Regions from separate parts of the Pseudoalteromonas sp. SANK 73390 genome, predicted to be linked through region 1. Evidence: predicted binding sites of a transcription regulator. Region 1 holds the regulator's gene; the other holds the start of a gene.

Evidence for each region. Region 1 encodes MetJ, which represses methionine synthesis genes. Its sites were predicted from a motif close to TAGACGTCTAGACGTCTA; they were not measured.
Region 2: the regulator MetJ is predicted to act here: its motif matches at 3,938-3,955, upstream of metK (methionine adenosyltransferase).

The regions. Positions count from the first base shown of each region.
Region 1 is NZ_ARPN01000128.1:38,552-47,000, reverse strand. It holds gene plsB (glycerol-3-phosphate 1-O-acyltransferase PlsB) at 1-249, opposite strand, end outside; gene rpsJ (30S ribosomal protein S10) at 611-922, shown strand; gene rplC (50S ribosomal protein L3) at 950-1,585, shown strand; gene rplD (50S ribosomal protein L4) at 1,603-2,205, shown strand; gene rplW (50S ribosomal protein L23) at 2,202-2,504, shown strand; gene rplB (50S ribosomal protein L2) at 2,522-3,346, shown strand; gene rpsS (30S ribosomal protein S19) at 3,363-3,641, shown strand; gene rplV (50S ribosomal protein L22) at 3,654-3,986, shown strand; gene rpsC (30S ribosomal protein S3) at 3,999-4,700, shown strand; gene rplP (50S ribosomal protein L16) at 4,713-5,126, shown strand; gene rpmC (50S ribosomal protein L29) at 5,126-5,317, shown strand; gene rpsQ (30S ribosomal protein S17) at 5,317-5,574, shown strand; gene SANK73390_RS17745 (hypothetical protein) at 6,146-6,442, shown strand; gene metJ (met regulon transcriptional regulator MetJ) at 6,767-7,087, opposite strand; gene metB (cystathionine gamma-synthase) at 7,376-8,449, shown strand, end outside.
Region 2 is NZ_ARPN01000056.1:54,333-62,781, forward strand. It holds gene SANK73390_RS08795 (FAD-binding oxidoreductase) at 1-346, shown strand, start outside; gene SANK73390_RS08800 (sterol desaturase family protein) at 382-1,200, opposite strand; gene SANK73390_RS08805 (AraC family transcriptional regulator) at 1,676-2,629, shown strand; gene metK (methionine adenosyltransferase) at 2,685-3,836, opposite strand; gene tkt (transketolase) at 4,103-6,094, shown strand; gene SANK73390_RS08820 (methyl-accepting chemotaxis protein) at 6,403-8,418, opposite strand.

The DNA of each region.
Region 1 (8,449 bases):
GATAAAACGATCAATATCATTCCCAGCTAAATTTTGTGGTTTAGTTGCTCTGGGCAAACCAAGCTTTTTACATATCGCATCTAATGCAGCAAGGTCTGCTCGTGAGTTTAGTCGTGCGACATAAAAAGTGGGTAACTCTGGATTAAGATTAAACTGCGCGATTGGGTTGTCTGGCAGTAATTTTGTTTTTACTAATAATAGATTTGCCCATTGGGCGAGTAGATTTAAGACTCGAGAAATTATTCTCATGACAACACCACATTTAAAATTTTGCAATAGCATACCAAGCTTTAATTGGACTGACCATTTATAGGCGCTTTAGCTAAGTATCATGGGTTAAAAAGCAATCAAGGTGTAATTATACAGCGCATTAAAATAACTTAGCATTAGTTGTTGCATTTATCACCAATATCATTATAATGTGCGGACTTTCTTGTTACATAGTAGTAAGAAAGATAAATATAGGGTTTGGATTTCAAGCCCACAAACAGGAATTCCGATTTGGAATTCAATGGTAGAAATAAGAAAGCAACCAGCGATTTAATATTTTATTTCGTTCTGGCGGTTTTTTTATGCTCTTTTTAAATGCTCTTTTAATTGAGGTTTAAGAATGTCAAATCAACGCATTCGTATTCGCCTAAAAGCTTTTGACCACCGTTTGATTGACCAATCAACGGCGGAAATCGTGGAAACTGCGAAACGCACTGGCGCACAAGTACGTGGTCCAATTCCACTACCTACACGCTTTGAACGTTTTACTGTACTTACATCACCGCACGTAAATAAAGACGCGCGTGATCAGTACGAAATCCGCACCCACAAACGTCTGATCGACATCGTAGAACCAACAGATAAGACTGTAGACGCTCTAATGCGCCTAGACCTTGCTGCTGGTGTTGATGTTCAAATCAGCCTGGGTTAATCGGAAGATTAGAGAGGTTTTAGGAAAATGGCATTAGGTCTAGTCGGTCGTAAAGTGGGTATGACACGTATCTTCACTGAAGATGGTGTATCTATCCCTGTGACAGTTATCGAAGCGACGCCAAACCGTGTTACTCAGATTAAATCTGACGCAACAGACGGTTATGAAGCGCTTCAAGTTACTGCAGGCGAGAAAAAAGCAAGCCGTGTAAACAAAGCAGCAGCGGGTCACTTCGCTAAAGCTGGTGTTGAAGCGGGTCGTGGCCTGTGGGAATTCCGCCTAAATGGTGGTGAAGGCGATTTTGAAGTAGGTACTGAGCTTACAGTTGAATTATTCAACGACGTAAACAAAGTAGACGTTACAGGTACTTCAAAAGGTAAAGGTTTCCAAGGTGGTGTTAAGCGCTGGAACTTCAGCATGCAAGACGCAACACACGGTAACTCTTTGTCTCACCGTGCTCCTGGTTCAATCGGTCAAAACCAATCACCTGGTAAGGTGTTTAAAGGTAAGAAAATGGCTGGTCAAATGGGTAATGTGCAAACAACTACTCAGAACCTAGAATTAGTACGTGTTGACGCTGAGCGTAACCTGCTTTTAGTTAAGGGTGCAGTACCTGGAGCTATCGGCGGTGACGTGGTCGTTAAACCAGCTGTTAAAGCATAAGTCCTGGAGATTTAGTGATGGAATTAGCAATTAAAGGCGCTGGCGCGCTTGAAGTTTCCGAAGCTACTTTTGGACGTGAGTTTAACGAAGCATTAGTACATCAAGTAGTTGTTGCTTATGCAGCAGGTGCTCGTCAAGGTACTCGTGCTCAGAAGACACGTTCTGAAGTAAGAGGCGGTGGTAAAAAACCATTCGCTCAAAAAGGTACTGGCCGTGCTCGTGCTGGTACAATCCGCAGCCCAATATGGCGCAGCGGTGGTGTGACTTTTGCAGCTAAGCCGCAAGATCACAGCCAAAAAGTTAACCGTAAGATGTATCGCGGTGCGATTAAGAGCATCTTGTCTGAGCTTGTTCGTCAAGAGCGTTTAGTAGTTGTTGAAAACTTCGGTTTAGAAGCACCTAAAACTAAAGAGCTTGTTGGTAAACTTAAAGAGCTTGAGCTTAAAGACGTGTTAATCGTGACTGAAGAAGTAGATGAGAATCTATTCCTTTCTGCACGTAACCTTTATAAGGTTGACACTCGTGATGTAGCTGGCATTGACCCAGTAAGCCTAATCGCTTTCGATAAGGTACTTATTACTGCAGGTGCTGTTAAGCAACTTGAGGAGGCGCTAGCATGATCCGTGAAGAACGTCTTTTAAAAGTAATTCTTGCTCCACACATCTCTGAAAAAAGTACTATTGCTGCTGAAGATAACAACACGATTGTTTTCAAAGTAGCAAAAGATGCAACTAAAGCTGAAGTTAAAGCGGCAGTTGAGAAGCTTTTTGAAGTAGAAGTAACTGGTGTTCGCACTCTAAATGTTAAGGGTAAAACAAAACGTACTGGCATGCGTTTCGGTCGTCGTTCAGACTGGAAAAAAGCCTACGTTACTCTTAAAGAAGGTAGCGAGCTAGACTTTGTCGGCGGCGCCGAGTAATAAGGGGAGTTAGAATTATGGCACTTCAAAAGTGTAAACCAACTTCTGCGGGTCGTCGTCACGTCGTTAAAGTGGTTAACCCTGATCTACATAAGGGTAAGCCATACGCTCCGCTTTTAGAGAAAAACTCTAAGTCAGGTGGTCGTAACAACAACGGTCGTATCACGGTTCGTCATATCGGTGGTGGTCATAAGCAACACTACCGTTTAATTGACTTTAAACGTACTAAAGATGGCATTCCAGCCACTGTTGAGCGTTTAGAGTACGATCCAAACCGTAGCGCAAACATCGCTCTTGTATTATATGCAGACGGTGAGCGTCGTTACATCATTGCACCTAAAGGCCTTAAAGCCGGTGATCAAATCCAGTCTGGTGTTGATGCACCAATTAAAGCTGGTAACACATTGCCGATGCGTAACATGCCTGTAGGTTCGACTGTACACAACGTTGAATTAAAACCAGGTAAAGGTGCTCAAATCGCACGTTCTGCTGGTGCATACGTTCAAATCCTAGCACGTGAAGGTCAATATGTGACTCTACGTCTTCGTTCAGGCGAAGTTCGTAAAGTTGAATCTGACTGTCGCGCTACCTTAGGTGAAGTAGGCAATGCTGAGCATATGCTTCGTTCACTAGGTAAAGCTGGTGCTACTCGCTGGCGTGGTATTCGTCCGACTGTTCGTGGTGTTGCCATGAACCCGGTTGATCACCCACACGGTGGTGGTGAAGGTCGTACTTCTGGTGGTCGTCACCCTGTGTCTCCATGGGGCAAGCCTACCAAAGGTGCTAAAACGCGCAAGAACAAGCGTACAGATAAATTAATTGTACGTCGTCGTACTAAGTAATAGTTGAGGAATTGCCATGCCACGTTCTCTCAAGAAGGGTCCATTCATAGACCTACACTTGCTGAAGAAGGTAGAGAAGGCGTTGGAAAGCGGTGACAAGAAGCCTATAAAGACTTGGAGCCGTCGTTCAATGATCATCCCTAATATGATCGGATTGACCATCGCAGTCCATAATGGTCGTCAGCACGTCCCTGTATTTGTTTCGGACGAAATGATCGGTCACAAACTAGGTGAATTTGCACCTACACGTACTTACCGCGGCCACGCTGCGGATAAGAAAGCTAAAAAGCGTTAATCGGAGGGTATGATGGAAGCATTAGCTAAACACAAATTCGCCTCTGGTTCGGCGCAAAAAGCACGTCTAGTAGCTGATCAGATCCGCGGACTACCGGTAGATCGCGCACTAGAAATCCTGGCGTACAGCCCAAAGAAAGCGGCTGTATTAGTTAAAAAAGTACTTGAGTCTGCTATTGCTAACGCAGAGCATAACGAAGGTGCTGACATTGATGAGCTACGTGTAGCTACGGTTTTTGTGGACGATGGTCCTACAATGAAACGTATCATGCCACGTGCTAAAGGACGCGCAGACCGCATCCTTAAGCGTACAAGCCACATCACTGTTGTGGTTTCAGATAGCTAGGAGATATAAGTAATGGGACAAAAAGTTCATCCTACTGGTATTCGCCTAGGTATCTCTAAACCTTGGGTTTCTACCTGGTACGCGAGTACAAAAGATTTCTCTGCACAGCTTTTTGGCGATCACAAAGTGCGTCAATTCCTTACTAAGGAATTGAAAGCAGCTTCTGTGTCTAAAATCGTTATCGAGCGTCCAGCTAAATCAATCCGTGTAACAATTCACACAGCTCGTCCTGGTGTTGTTATCGGTAAAAAAGGCGAAGACGTAGAAAAGCTTCGTCAAGCTGTAACAAAGATTGCGGGTGTACCTGCTCAGATCAACATTTCTGAAGTACGTAAACCAGAGCTTGATGCACAATTAGTTGCAGACGGCATCGCATCTCAGCTTGAGCGTCGTGTTATGTTCCGTCGCGCTATGAAGCGTTCGGTACAAAATGCAATGCGCATTGGTGCTAAAGGTATCAAAGTTGAAGTAAGCGGTCGTCTTGGCGGCGCTGAAATCGCACGTTCTGAATGGTATCGTGAAGGTCGTGTACCTCTACATACTTTACGTGCAGATATCGATTATGCAACTTCTGAAGCGTTAACCACTTACGGTATCATTGGTGTTAAAGTTTGGATCTTCAAAGGCGAAGTAATTGGTGGTTTACCACTAGTTCAAGAGCAAGAGAAGCCATCTAAGCGTGCGCCGAAGAAAGCCAAAAAAAGTGCTAAGTAAGAGGTAGCGATAATGTTACAGCCAAAACGTACAAAATTCCGTAAAGTGCATAAAGGCCGCAACCGTGGTCTTGCTAACAACGGTAACAAAGTAAGCTTCGGTTCTTTCGGCTTGAAAGCTACAGGTCGTGGCCGTATGACTGCTCGTCAAATCGAAGCAGCTCGTCGTGCTATGACACGTCACGTAAAGCGTCAAGGTAAAATCTGGATCCGTGTATTCCCAGATAAGCCAATCACTGAAAAGCCGCTTGAAGTTCGTATGGGTAAAGGTAAAGGCTCTGTTGAGTACTGGGTTGCTGAAATCCAGCCAGGCAAAGTACTTTATGAGATGGAAGGTGTTTCTGAAGAGCTTGCTCGTGAAGCATTCAACCTTGCTGCTCGTAAATTACCTTTCAAAACAACATTTGTAACTCGGACGGTAATGTGATGAAAGCTAGCGAACTGAAAGACAAAAGCGTAGAAGAGCTAAATGCTGAACTTCTTGAGCTACTACGTGAGCAGTTCAACCTGCGCATGCAAGTAAGCACAGGTCAGCTAGCTCAAACTCACGAGCTGAAAAAAGTACGTCGCAGTATTGCGCGTGTTAAAACGGTTATCAACCAGAAGGCAGGTGCATAATGAGCGATAAGATCCGTACTCTTCAAGGTCGTGTACTAAGCGACAAGATGGACAAATCTATCGTTGTTGCTATCGAACGTCAGGTTAAACACCCGATCTACGGTAAATTCATCAAGCGTACAACTAAGTTGCACGCTCATGATGAAAGCAACACAGCTAAAGCAGGCGATACAGTTACTATTAGTGAATGTGCGCCAATTTCTAAGAATAAATCTTGGACTTTAGTTGATGTGATTTCACGTCCTAAGCAAGCTTAATTTTAGTTTTATACTAATTTAAACTTTGTTTTAAAAAAGCCCTGACCTTTGGTTGGGGCTTTTTGTGTTTGGGACGTTTATCTTATCAGTATAAACACATATGCACTTGCACCATGGTTACAGCAGATGATTTTATAAACCATTGATTTGTCATCAGGTGCTGTATCTACCTAGTAATACTATTACATTAATTGTATCAATCAAATTGACCAATTTTATCTAGTCTCTCAAACATAAGTTCTTTACCTTCTAACTTTCAGTGATGAATGTATTCCAGGTTATTCTATATGAGTAATTTTTAACGCAGTTAATGGGTCATTTAGCTCGCTAGAATGATCAATGTGTTAATAAATTAGTATAAACATCCTGTTGGATAAAAAAACAACAGCAAGCCGTTTTAGATTTTACGAGAAATCGAAGTAACGGATTGAGTTATAATAGGAACTCAGCTATGGTTGAACCATCAAAAAATAAATTTATAGTGAGTTAATCCTCAGGTTCATTAGCTATTTTCATTAAAGCAGCAGCAATCTAGTACTTATTTCAAAACAGTCACAGAAGGAATATAACCATGAAGGATATGGTAGTAAAATCGACAGTCGCAACAATTCAAAGCGGTGCGGCTAAAGCCGATGGTAAATTTTGGATAACTGAAAATGATATTAACTTTGAACCTTTCAATAAAGGTTTTGGACTAGGACCTTATAAATTTGATAGGAGTGCGCTGTCTAAGGTTGATAAATGTGTTGGCAAAGGGGCGGGGCTTCTTCCTATAACAACCGATGCAATTGAAATTTCATTAAATGATGGTAACACTTATCAATTTATTATCTCTAATTCTGATGAATGGGTAACTTTACTGAGTTAATAATTAGCTAATCGGATAGCTGGAGGTCGTTAACCTCCAGCCCCACGCCACCGAACATGCGCTTTTTAATAGCTGGAAGTGCAATGGGCTTTGAGTTTTTACCAACTAGAGTCTAGCAATCGCAGAGAGTCCATATACGGTATTATTTAAACTTATAGTGCCTATAAAATCAAATACGCTTATCAGGCACCAAAAGCCATTTTTATGCTTTAGGTTGATACAGCTGCCTTTTTTTGTCAAAGCGAAGAGCTAAAAGTATTCTTAGAAGAGTCAATAATATTGTAGGCTCTAGTAGTCAGTACTAAAGCCTTATTAATAGAAGAGTTACTCTTCGTCAATAATGGGCACTTCTAAGCCCATACCTTCCATAATTTTACGTACTTCTTCAGGCACTTTTTCTGGGTTATCTTTGCGTAAGTCTTCATCACTCGGCAGTGGTTGGCCAGTAAATGCATGCAAAAAAGCCTCACATAATAGCTCACTATTGGTTGCGTGTCGTAAGTTATTAACTTGGCGGCGCGTACGTTCATCAGTGAGTACTTTTAGCACGTTTAGCGGGATAGAAACGGTAATTTTTTTTACTTGTTCAGATTTTTTACCATGTTCAGCATAAGGGTGAATATACTCACCATTCCATTTAGCCATAATGTTTTTGTTGCCTCAGTGTTGGGAATGCTAATAAGACTGAATTCGTAAACTTAACATGTGAACTCCATGATATAAACTAACCTTGATAAGTGTACCGATGATAGTTTATTCAAAAATGCAGTTTTATTAGCAATACAATTAAATTAAGTGGCGAAATTTTATCGGTTTAAAAAAGATAGTCAAATACTAGTTGATTAGCCATATAGAAGTATAAATGCTTTGACTTCTACTTTTTAATCATCTAACCTTTTAGACGTCTAAACATCCAATTATCTAGGTGATGATATGAGCCAAAGTAAAAAGTCGACCATAGCAGTACGTTACGGTATTGAAGCCGATAAGCATCATGGTGCAGTTGTACCGCCTCTTTATTTATCAACAACGTATTCGTTTGCTGATTTTGATACTAAGCGTGCATATGATTATGGTCGCAGTGGCAATCCAAACCGCGATACGTTAGCTCAAACTCTTGCACAACTAGAAGGAGGTGCTAGGGGTATTATCACTGCAACAGGTATGTCAGCAGTGCATTTGGTAACACAATTACTAAATTATGACGACACTTTAGTCATACCGCATGATTGTTATGGTGGAAGCTATCGTTTATTCACGTCTTTGCAAAAGCGAGGGCTATTAAAGTTAGTTGTGTTGGATCTCACACAAAAACAAAGTTATGAGAAAATTCTAACAATAAAGCCTAAGTTAGTTTGGATAGAAACCCCAAGTAACCCTATTTTAAGATTGACTGATATCGCTGCTGTTGCAAATGCAGCAAAAGAAGTCGGGGCCTTGGTTGCCGCTGACAATACATTTTTATCACCTGCGCTGCAAAACCCCATTAAGTTTGGTGTAGATATTGTTGTGCATTCTACTACCAAATATATTAATGGTCATTCTGATGTTGTCGGTGGAGCTGTGATAGCTAATACAGCCGAGCTTGGTGAAGAGTTAGCATGGTGGGCAAATAATATAGGTATTACAGGCGCGCCATTTGATAGCTACTTAACCCTGCGAGGCTTACGAACATTAAATGTGCGTTTGAAGCAGCATCAAGAGAATGCGCTAATAGTTGCTCAATATCTTGAACAGTCGCCTTATGTGAGCCAAGTTTATTATCCCGGTTTAGAGTCTCATCCACAGCATGCGCTTGCTAAGCAACAGCAAGAAGGTTTTGGCGGTATGGTAAGCTTTGATATCAAAGGTGGCTTAAAAGACTCAGCAGCGTTTCTGACGAACCTTAAGCAGTTTTCATTGGCTGAATCGTTAGGCGGGGTGGAGAGTTTAATTTGCCATCCAGCAACAATGACCCATGCTGGGATGGAACCCCAAGCCCGCCTTGATGCGGGCGTAGGCGATACT
Region 2 (8,449 bases), on a different contig from region 1:
TTACCATAACTTAAAAGAAAGTGAAACCGCGTTGGGTGTCTCATTTCCTTATCAGAAGAGTCTGTATACCATTCAATATCAAACTTGGTGGAATGAAGAGATAAAAAATAAGTTAGAGTTACAAAATAATCCAGTGTATGTAGATACTAACCGAGCGATGGATTGGATATCGGCTAGTCGAAGTGCTGAAATACAAGGGGCATATGGCGCATTTATTAGCTTTAAAGATGCCTCGATTCCGACTCCTGTTTATTTCCAGCAAAGCTATAATCGATTGGTTAAGATAAAAAAAACCTATATCAAGGATGATTATAATCATCTTCGTACCAGAAAAACCATTATCTAAATTGTCATGGCCGCATAGTAAAAATTATGCGGCTATTATTGTTTCAGTTTAGTTGGTTTACCGAGTAGTATTGTTAGCTTTTTATACCATGTAGGCTGCGCTTTTAAGTTTTTATACAAAACTTCCCATGGTGTGATCAATACGTCATAAAACGAGATGGTATAAGTTCGCTCGGTAACACCATATATTGGCTGCTCCGATGGCACCGGTTCAGCGAAGGTGCCAAAGAGTTTATCCCAAATAATGAGTATGCCAGCAAAATTCTTATCAATGTAGGGCTCGTTTGTAGCATGGTGTAAACAATGGTGTTCAGGCGTGTTAAATAGCATACCAAAGTATTTAAGCTGTGGTGCTAGCTCTGTATGAACAAAAAATTGATAAGCAAGGTTAAGTGCAACAATCGTAAATACCAGTTTGGGTGGGTAGCCTAAAACCACTAAAGGTAGCCAAAATAGCCACATGCCCACTAAAGGGTAAAATAAGCTTTGTCGCATAGCCGTAGAGAAGTTCATATTTAACGAACTGTGATGCACGATATGTGCACACCAAAGCCAATTACAGTAATGGCTGGCACGATGAAACCAATAGTATAAAAAGTCTTGAAGAATAAACGCTAAAATGATGCTCCATACGTTTAACTCAAAGTTAAATATCGCGTAATTATTATATAGCCACTCAAATAAGGGCAATAGTAGTAATAACGCGAGTAAATCAGTTGTTTGATGCGAGAACGCTAGGCCAGCATTAAGTACAAACTCTTTAAACGTATAGCGGTCTTTGGCTTTGCGATATTCAATCAAGATAGCGACAGCAAATAATGGACTTAATGCGAGTAAGATAAACTCAGCATTCATGGTACAGCTTCCTTAGTCGTCTGGCTGCAAGGTTGAAGTCGACAAATATGACTAATTTAAGCAGCCAAGTTGGCAGCCAAGTGTTACTGAAACCAAAAATTTGATATCTGATCTGTAAATTTGCGCAGGTGTAAATAAGTGAAATTTCACCATGGTGTTGTTTAACGGGCCCTTGGCCTTGTATTTGATAGCATAAACGCTGAGGACTTTGATGTGTAATCACTTCAACAAAGTTGTGACCGTGTAGGGTGACATGCCTTCGTGGTAAGCCATTTTCTGCAGGCAGCGGAGTAAATTCCCCCTTAAATATGCGCGTTAGTACTGAGCAGTCGGTGAGAGCCTCTAAGGTAAAATGACTCGATTTTGGCAGTAAAATTAGGATATCAAGTAAGCGCATAAACAATGCTAATGAGTAAATAGTAGTGCTAGCATATCGTTGTATAGCGAGGCATACTTGACTTTATGAGTCATATTTTTGTCTTTTCACGCCATTATGTTTGATGTTTGTCGTCAGTATTGCCAAGTGTTGGCCGATTATTTGCCATCAGAGTGTTTACACTTAACCCGGATCCCGATGCAGCAATACTTTTCTGCTCTTGAACGTGGTGCAGAAGCAAAAAAAGACCCTCTTTGGGGGTTCGAGCTGGGTAAGCAAATCACCAGTGCTCAATATGGTCTGCTTGGATATTTAGTTGAATCTTCAAGTACTTTGCAAGAAGCATTAGACGCTTTACTGGCTTTTGACAAAACAGTGGCTGATATTGGGGGTTGTCAATTTAGTATCGCGAACAATATCGCTTGTATTACTTGGCAACCTTATGAAAATAACCAGCATGCTATTTTACGTAATATGACGGCGTGGATTGCTATGGTTAGGCATATTACTGGTAAACCGCTTTGTGCGGACTGTATCGAGCTTAATGTGAATGTCAGCGAGCCTGAACTACAGCGATTAACAACATGGTTTAGTTGTGAGGTAAAAGGTAAAGCAACTGGTAATGGGATTTACTTTGACGCTGAGTTGCTAAATCATCCTATATTAACGAAAAATGAATTTGTAAGTGCTAACTTATATCCCGCGATTCAAGATCTTCAGCGTACGTATGAGAGCCCCTCGAACTGGTTAGGGCAATTACAACCCATATTACATAGTTGCGATTTGCATGATATGTCTTTATTGCGCCTAGCTAAAGTCTTAGCAACGTCACCCCGTACATTGCAACGACAATTAAAATCTCATAATTTAAGTTTTTCGCAATTAATAGAGCAAGAGCGCAAAAGGCGCTTTACGCAATTTTGCCATGTACTAAGCAAACAAGCTCTAAGTGAAAGATTGGGTTATGCAGAGCAGGCATCACTTAACCGGGCTGTAAAACGTTGGTATGGTATGTCGCCAAGTGAATATGTTAGAACAACAAACAGTCAGTAATAATAGGAAATAAAAAAGGCGCTTAATGCACCTGTTTTATTTCAGAGCTTGACGTTTACAAGCCAGCAGATGCTTTTAATGCGTCAGCTTTGTCTGTTTTTTCCCATGGGAATTCATCGCGACCAAAGTGGCCGTATGCAGCCGTTGGTTGATAAATAGGACGCTCAAGGTCAAGCATAGTTAAAATGCCATATGGGCGTAAGTCAAAGTGCTCACGGATGATTTCAATTAAGCGTGCTTCCTCTAATTTACCTGTGCCAAATGTTTCAACGCTGATAGATGTTGGCTCAGCAACACCGATTGCATAAGAAACTTGTATTTCACACTTATCTGCAAGCCCAGCTGCAACGATATTTTTAGCAACATAACGTGCTGCATATGCCGCTGAACGGTCTACTTTAGATGGATCTTTACCAGAGAATGCCCCACCACCGTGTCGAGCCATGCCACCGTAGGTGTCAACAATAATTTTACGGCCAGTTAGGCCACAGTCACCCATTGGACCACCGATAACAAAGCGGCCAGTCGGGTTAATGAAAAACTTGGTTGCTTGAGTGATAAGCTCAGCAGGAAGAACCGGCTTGATAATGGTTTCCATTACTGCTTCAACCAAATCATCTTGAGAAATTGAATCACAGTGTTGAGTTGATAATACAACAGCATCGATACCCACCGCTTTACCATTTTCGTAGGCAAAAGTTACCTGCGATTTAGCATCAGGGCGTAACCAGCTTAGCTCGCCACTTTTGCGTACTTGCGCTTGGCGTTGGACTAGGCGATGTGAGTAAGTAATGGGTGCAGGCATTAGCACGTCAGTTTCATTACATGCATAACCAAACATTAGACCTTGGTCACCAGCACCTTGCTCTTCAGCGCGAGCACGGTCAACACCTTGGTTAATATCAGGTGATTGTTTCCCAATGGTGTTTAAAATTGCACATGAATCGGCATCAAAGCCCATATCTGAATGTGTGTAACCAATTTCACGTACAGTTTTACGTGTTAGCTCTTCAATATCTACCCAAGCACTTGTGGTTACTTCACCACCGACCATAACCATACCGGTTTTAACGTAAGTTTCACACGCAACACGTGCTTTTGGATCTTGCTCTAAAATTGCATCAAGTACCGCATCAGAAATTTGATCGGCGATTTTATCCGGATGACCTTCAGAAACAGACTCAGAAGTAAATAAATGTTTTGCCATTGTATTTATGCTCACAAATATTGCGCTTCACAAACTACGGGGATAGCGCTAAAGAATTAAGGGAAGTATTTTAACTAAAAGTGTAGCATATTAATAGCTTTTTTACGCCTAGACGTCTAAAACGGTTCAATCGTTTCACAAGGCTTTAAAAACTGGGCTTTGAACCACGTTTTATTGGAATTACCATTGCAGTTTAGAGTGAAAATAAGTAAGAATGGGCACTTTCAAGACCCGCGCACAAATAAATTTTAAAGGTAGGAGAATTCATGCCATCTCGCAAAGAACTTGCAAATGCAATCCGTGTTCTGTCAATGGATGCGGTTCAAAAGGCCAAATCTGGTCACCCTGGTGCCCCTATGGGTATGGCGGATATCGCAGAGGTGCTCTGGCGCGATTATCTAAAGCATAATCCAAGTAATCCACAATGGGCTGACAGAGACCGCTTTGTATTGTCAAATGGGCATGGTTCAATGCTGATTTATTCTTTGTTACATTTAAGCGGTTATGAGTTATCGATTGATGATTTGAAAAACTTTCGTCAAATGCACTCAAAAACACCAGGTCACCCAGAATACGGTTATGCGCCAGGTATTGAAACAACAACTGGTCCACTAGGCCAAGGCATAACTAACGCAGTTGGTATGGCTATTGCCGAAAAATCGCTCGCAGCCCAATTTAATCGTGGTGAGCATGATATTGTAGATCATTACACCTATACCTTTTTAGGTGATGGTTGTTTGATGGAAGGGATTTCGCATGAAGCATGTTCGTTGGCAGGTACGCTAGGCTTAGGCAAGCTCATCGCGTTCTGGGATGATAACGGCATATCTATTGATGGCGAAGTAGAAGGTTGGTTTAGCGATGATACACCAAAGCGTTTTGAAGCTTATGGATGGCACGTTATTGCTGGTGTAGATGGTCACGATAGTGATGCAATTACTGCTGCTATCGAAGCGGCGCGTGCTGAGTCAGATAAGCCAACATTAATTTGTTGTAAAACGGTGATTGGCTATGGCTCTCCAAATAAATCTGGTAGTCATGATTGTCATGGTGCGCCATTGGGTGATGATGAAATTAAAGCGTCGCGTGAGTTTCTAGGTTGGACGCATGGTGCGTTTGAAGTTCCTGAAGATATTTATGCCAAGTGGAACGCCACAGCGCGTGGTCAGCAACAGCAAAGCGAGTGGACAATTAAATTCACAGAATATCAGCTTGAGTATCCAGAACTAGCCGCTGAATTTGAACGTCGAATGAAAGGTGACTTGCCAGCAAATTGGCAGGAGCATACGCAAGGGTATATTGCGCAATTGCAAGCTAATCCAGCGAACCCTGCAACACGTAAAGCATCGCAAAATGCACTCAATGCATTTGGCCCTATTTTACCTGAATTTATGGGTGGCTCTGCAGATTTAGCAGGTTCTAATTTAACATTATGGGATCAGTCAAAAGGCCTAACTGCAGACGATGCCTCAGGTAACTATATTTTTTACGGTGTACGTGAGTTTGGTATGTCTGCCATTATGAATGGTATTGCACTGCATAAAGGGTTTGTGCCTTATGGTGCAACATTCCTAATGTTTATGGAATATGCACGCAATGCAGTTCGTATGGCAGCACTGATGAAGCAGCCAAGCATTTTTGTATATACACATGACTCAATTGGTTTGGGGGAAGATGGGCCAACGCACCAACCAGTAGAGCAAATTGCCAGCATGCGTCTAACACCAAATTTAGTAAACTGGCGTCCGTGCGACCAAGTTGAATCAGCTGTTGCATGGCAGCAAGCGATTGAGCGTAAAGATGGGCCAACGTCGCTTATCTTTACTCGTCAAGGCTTAGAGCAGCAAGCACGTGATGAGCAGCAAGTTCAAGCAATTAAGCAAGGCGGTTACGTACTAAGTTGTGACGGAAACCCTGAGCTTATTCTTATTGCTACTGGCTCAGAAGTTCAATTGACGGTTGATGCTGCCAAGGTGTTACGCGAGTCAGGTAAAAAGGTACGCGTTGTGTCTATGCCATCAACTGATGTATTTGATGCTCAATCTGCACAATACAAAGAAAGTGTACTGCCAAGTGCAGTATCTCGTCGTGTTGCAGTTGAAGCAGGCATTGCAGATTACTGGTACAAGTACGTAGGCTTAAATGGCGCCGTGGTTGGTATGAGCACTTTTGGGGAATCAGCACCAGCCAATGAGCTATTTGCGCACTTTGGTTTTACAGTTGAAAACGTTGTAGCGAAAGCAAACAGCTTGTTTTAATCGCACTCTACTGAATACAGTAGCTTGTTAGACATAAACAATGATGTAAAAACCCGCTTCGGCGGGTTTTTTTATACTCAAGATTTGCTAAAGATTAAAGTTGCAGTTTGCACTAATACCAGTTTTATTAAGCATTGAATATTCAAGCGAACTTTATGACTCATAAGCTGCGTTTAATACTATGTGTGGTATAACTCAAATTATTTATTGGGCAAATTCGCTTATCCAGAGCAGGGGTTAGCTTATAGTAACTGCACTAAAAAAGCGCCATTAAGGCGCTTATCAAGAATCCGATAAATTTTACCAGTCTAAACTTTAAATTGCTCAACCGATTGACGTAGCTCTTCTGCCAGCTTTGCCACTTCACTACTTGAAATTGACGTTTGACTGGCACCTTCAGCTGTTTGCTCGGCAATAGATACAATAGACTCAAGACGCTCACTGATCTCTTGTGCAACTTGTTGCTGCTCGTTGGCTGCATTGGATATCTCTTCACTCACATCATGCGCTTGTGATACTGCTTGCGTAATTGAGTTTAGCGCATCGTTTGCAAGGTCGCTTTTCTCTACACAAGATTCCGCTTGTTGTTTACCTTTAGACATGGCTCTAACTGCTTCTTCGGCACCCGCTTGGAGTGATTCAATCATAGACTGAATTTCTTGGGTAGACTCTTGCGTTTTGCTTGCTAATGAGCGAACTTCATCTGCAACGACAGCAAAACCACGACCTTGTTCACCAGCTCGGGCTGCTTCAATCGCTGCATTGAGCGCTAGCAAGTTCGTTTGTTCAGCAATACCACGGATCACATCTAAGATACCACCAATAGATGCACTGTCTTGATGGAGCTTATTGATAACGCCTGAGGCTTCATCTACCTCTTTTGCAAGTTGTTCAATGGTATGTTTATTATCGTAAGAAATACCTTTAACTCTTTCAGCTTCTTTATCCGCATTTTTTATCTCAAGCAATGCTTGATGTGCGCTGTTACTCACACCGTGCGAGGTACTACTCATTTCGGTTGTTGCAGTAGCAGCTTGTTCAACTTGCGCCTGTTGGTTACGAATCGCTTGGCTTGACTCATTGGTAATGGTTGATGTTTCTTCAGATGCTGCAGCAAGCTGTGTGGAGCGAGAGACGATGCCTGTAATTAGCTCACGTAAGCTACTAATCAAGGTATTACAGCTACGAGATAACTCACCAAACTCATCCCGAGCAGAGTCATCTAACTTCTGAGTCATGTCACCACCGGCAACAATAGTTAAAACTCGATTGACTTCAGATAGAGGCTTGGTAATTAAGTTGACTGTAATATAGGCCACAACAATGGCGATTAAGGTTGCGACTATCATGCCAACCCAAGTCCATAGATTTGCCGCATTCACATCTTGTCGCACGTCTTGTTGCAAATTGAATGCAACTTTACTTGCTTCGTCTAGTAGCTCATCAAGCTGTTTTAAAGCAGCTTGGGTAGTTTGCTCAGAGTCTTGTAATTCCTTGCGAGTCATGTCGATGGCATTAATCAATCGCTTTTTGTTTTCAAATAAGCTTTGATTACCTGTCACTTGCTTTTCAAGGGCGCCATAGTACGACTCTAAATCAGCAAACAAATCAGCATCTAGCGCTAGTACTGGGCCTTTCATTAGGTCCATATTACGTGCAAGCTCACCAATTAAATATTCTTGATCTTTTTTAACGATAGAGAGTGTGTTCAAGTTAGTAATCGTTAGCATGTCAGTACTATTAGTTACCATAGATGAAAAGTTATTTTCCATACTAGTTGCAGCTTGGTAAGCGCGTGTACTTTGCTCTTTTAACTCATCTAGGTCAATAATATCCAAAACCACCGTGGTGGCATCTTCAGCACTTATCTCTATTTCTTCTAATTGTGATTTAAGCGTTTTACGCAGCTCAAGTTCAAGCGCCTTATCTTTTTTTAAGCTTGCGACAGATTTAGAAAAAGTGGCAAAGGTTTTCCCAACATCGCGTGCATTGTTAGCCAATTTAGGACTATCTTGTACAACTTGCTTTAATTGAGAGTAGGTTTTTTCAAACGCTCTTTGTCTTTTATCAAACTGGGTTTTTAAATTATTTAGCTCAGCAGGTGTTTGCGCATAAAAAGTGCCTTGTGCCATTTTGCTCATCAATGAAAATTCAACTTGCAGTTCTGAGCTTTTATCTAGCGCGGGCAGAGATAGTCGATTGACCTGTTGTGTCGAGCTATCGATATTTGCAATCCGTAGCAACGAGTTTCCGCCAATTAACAGCAGTAAAAGAGTGATAAAAATAAAACCACCCCAAATTCTTTGGCTAACAGTCAAGTTCATACAGGTTCCATAAATTTACTAATAGGATTGA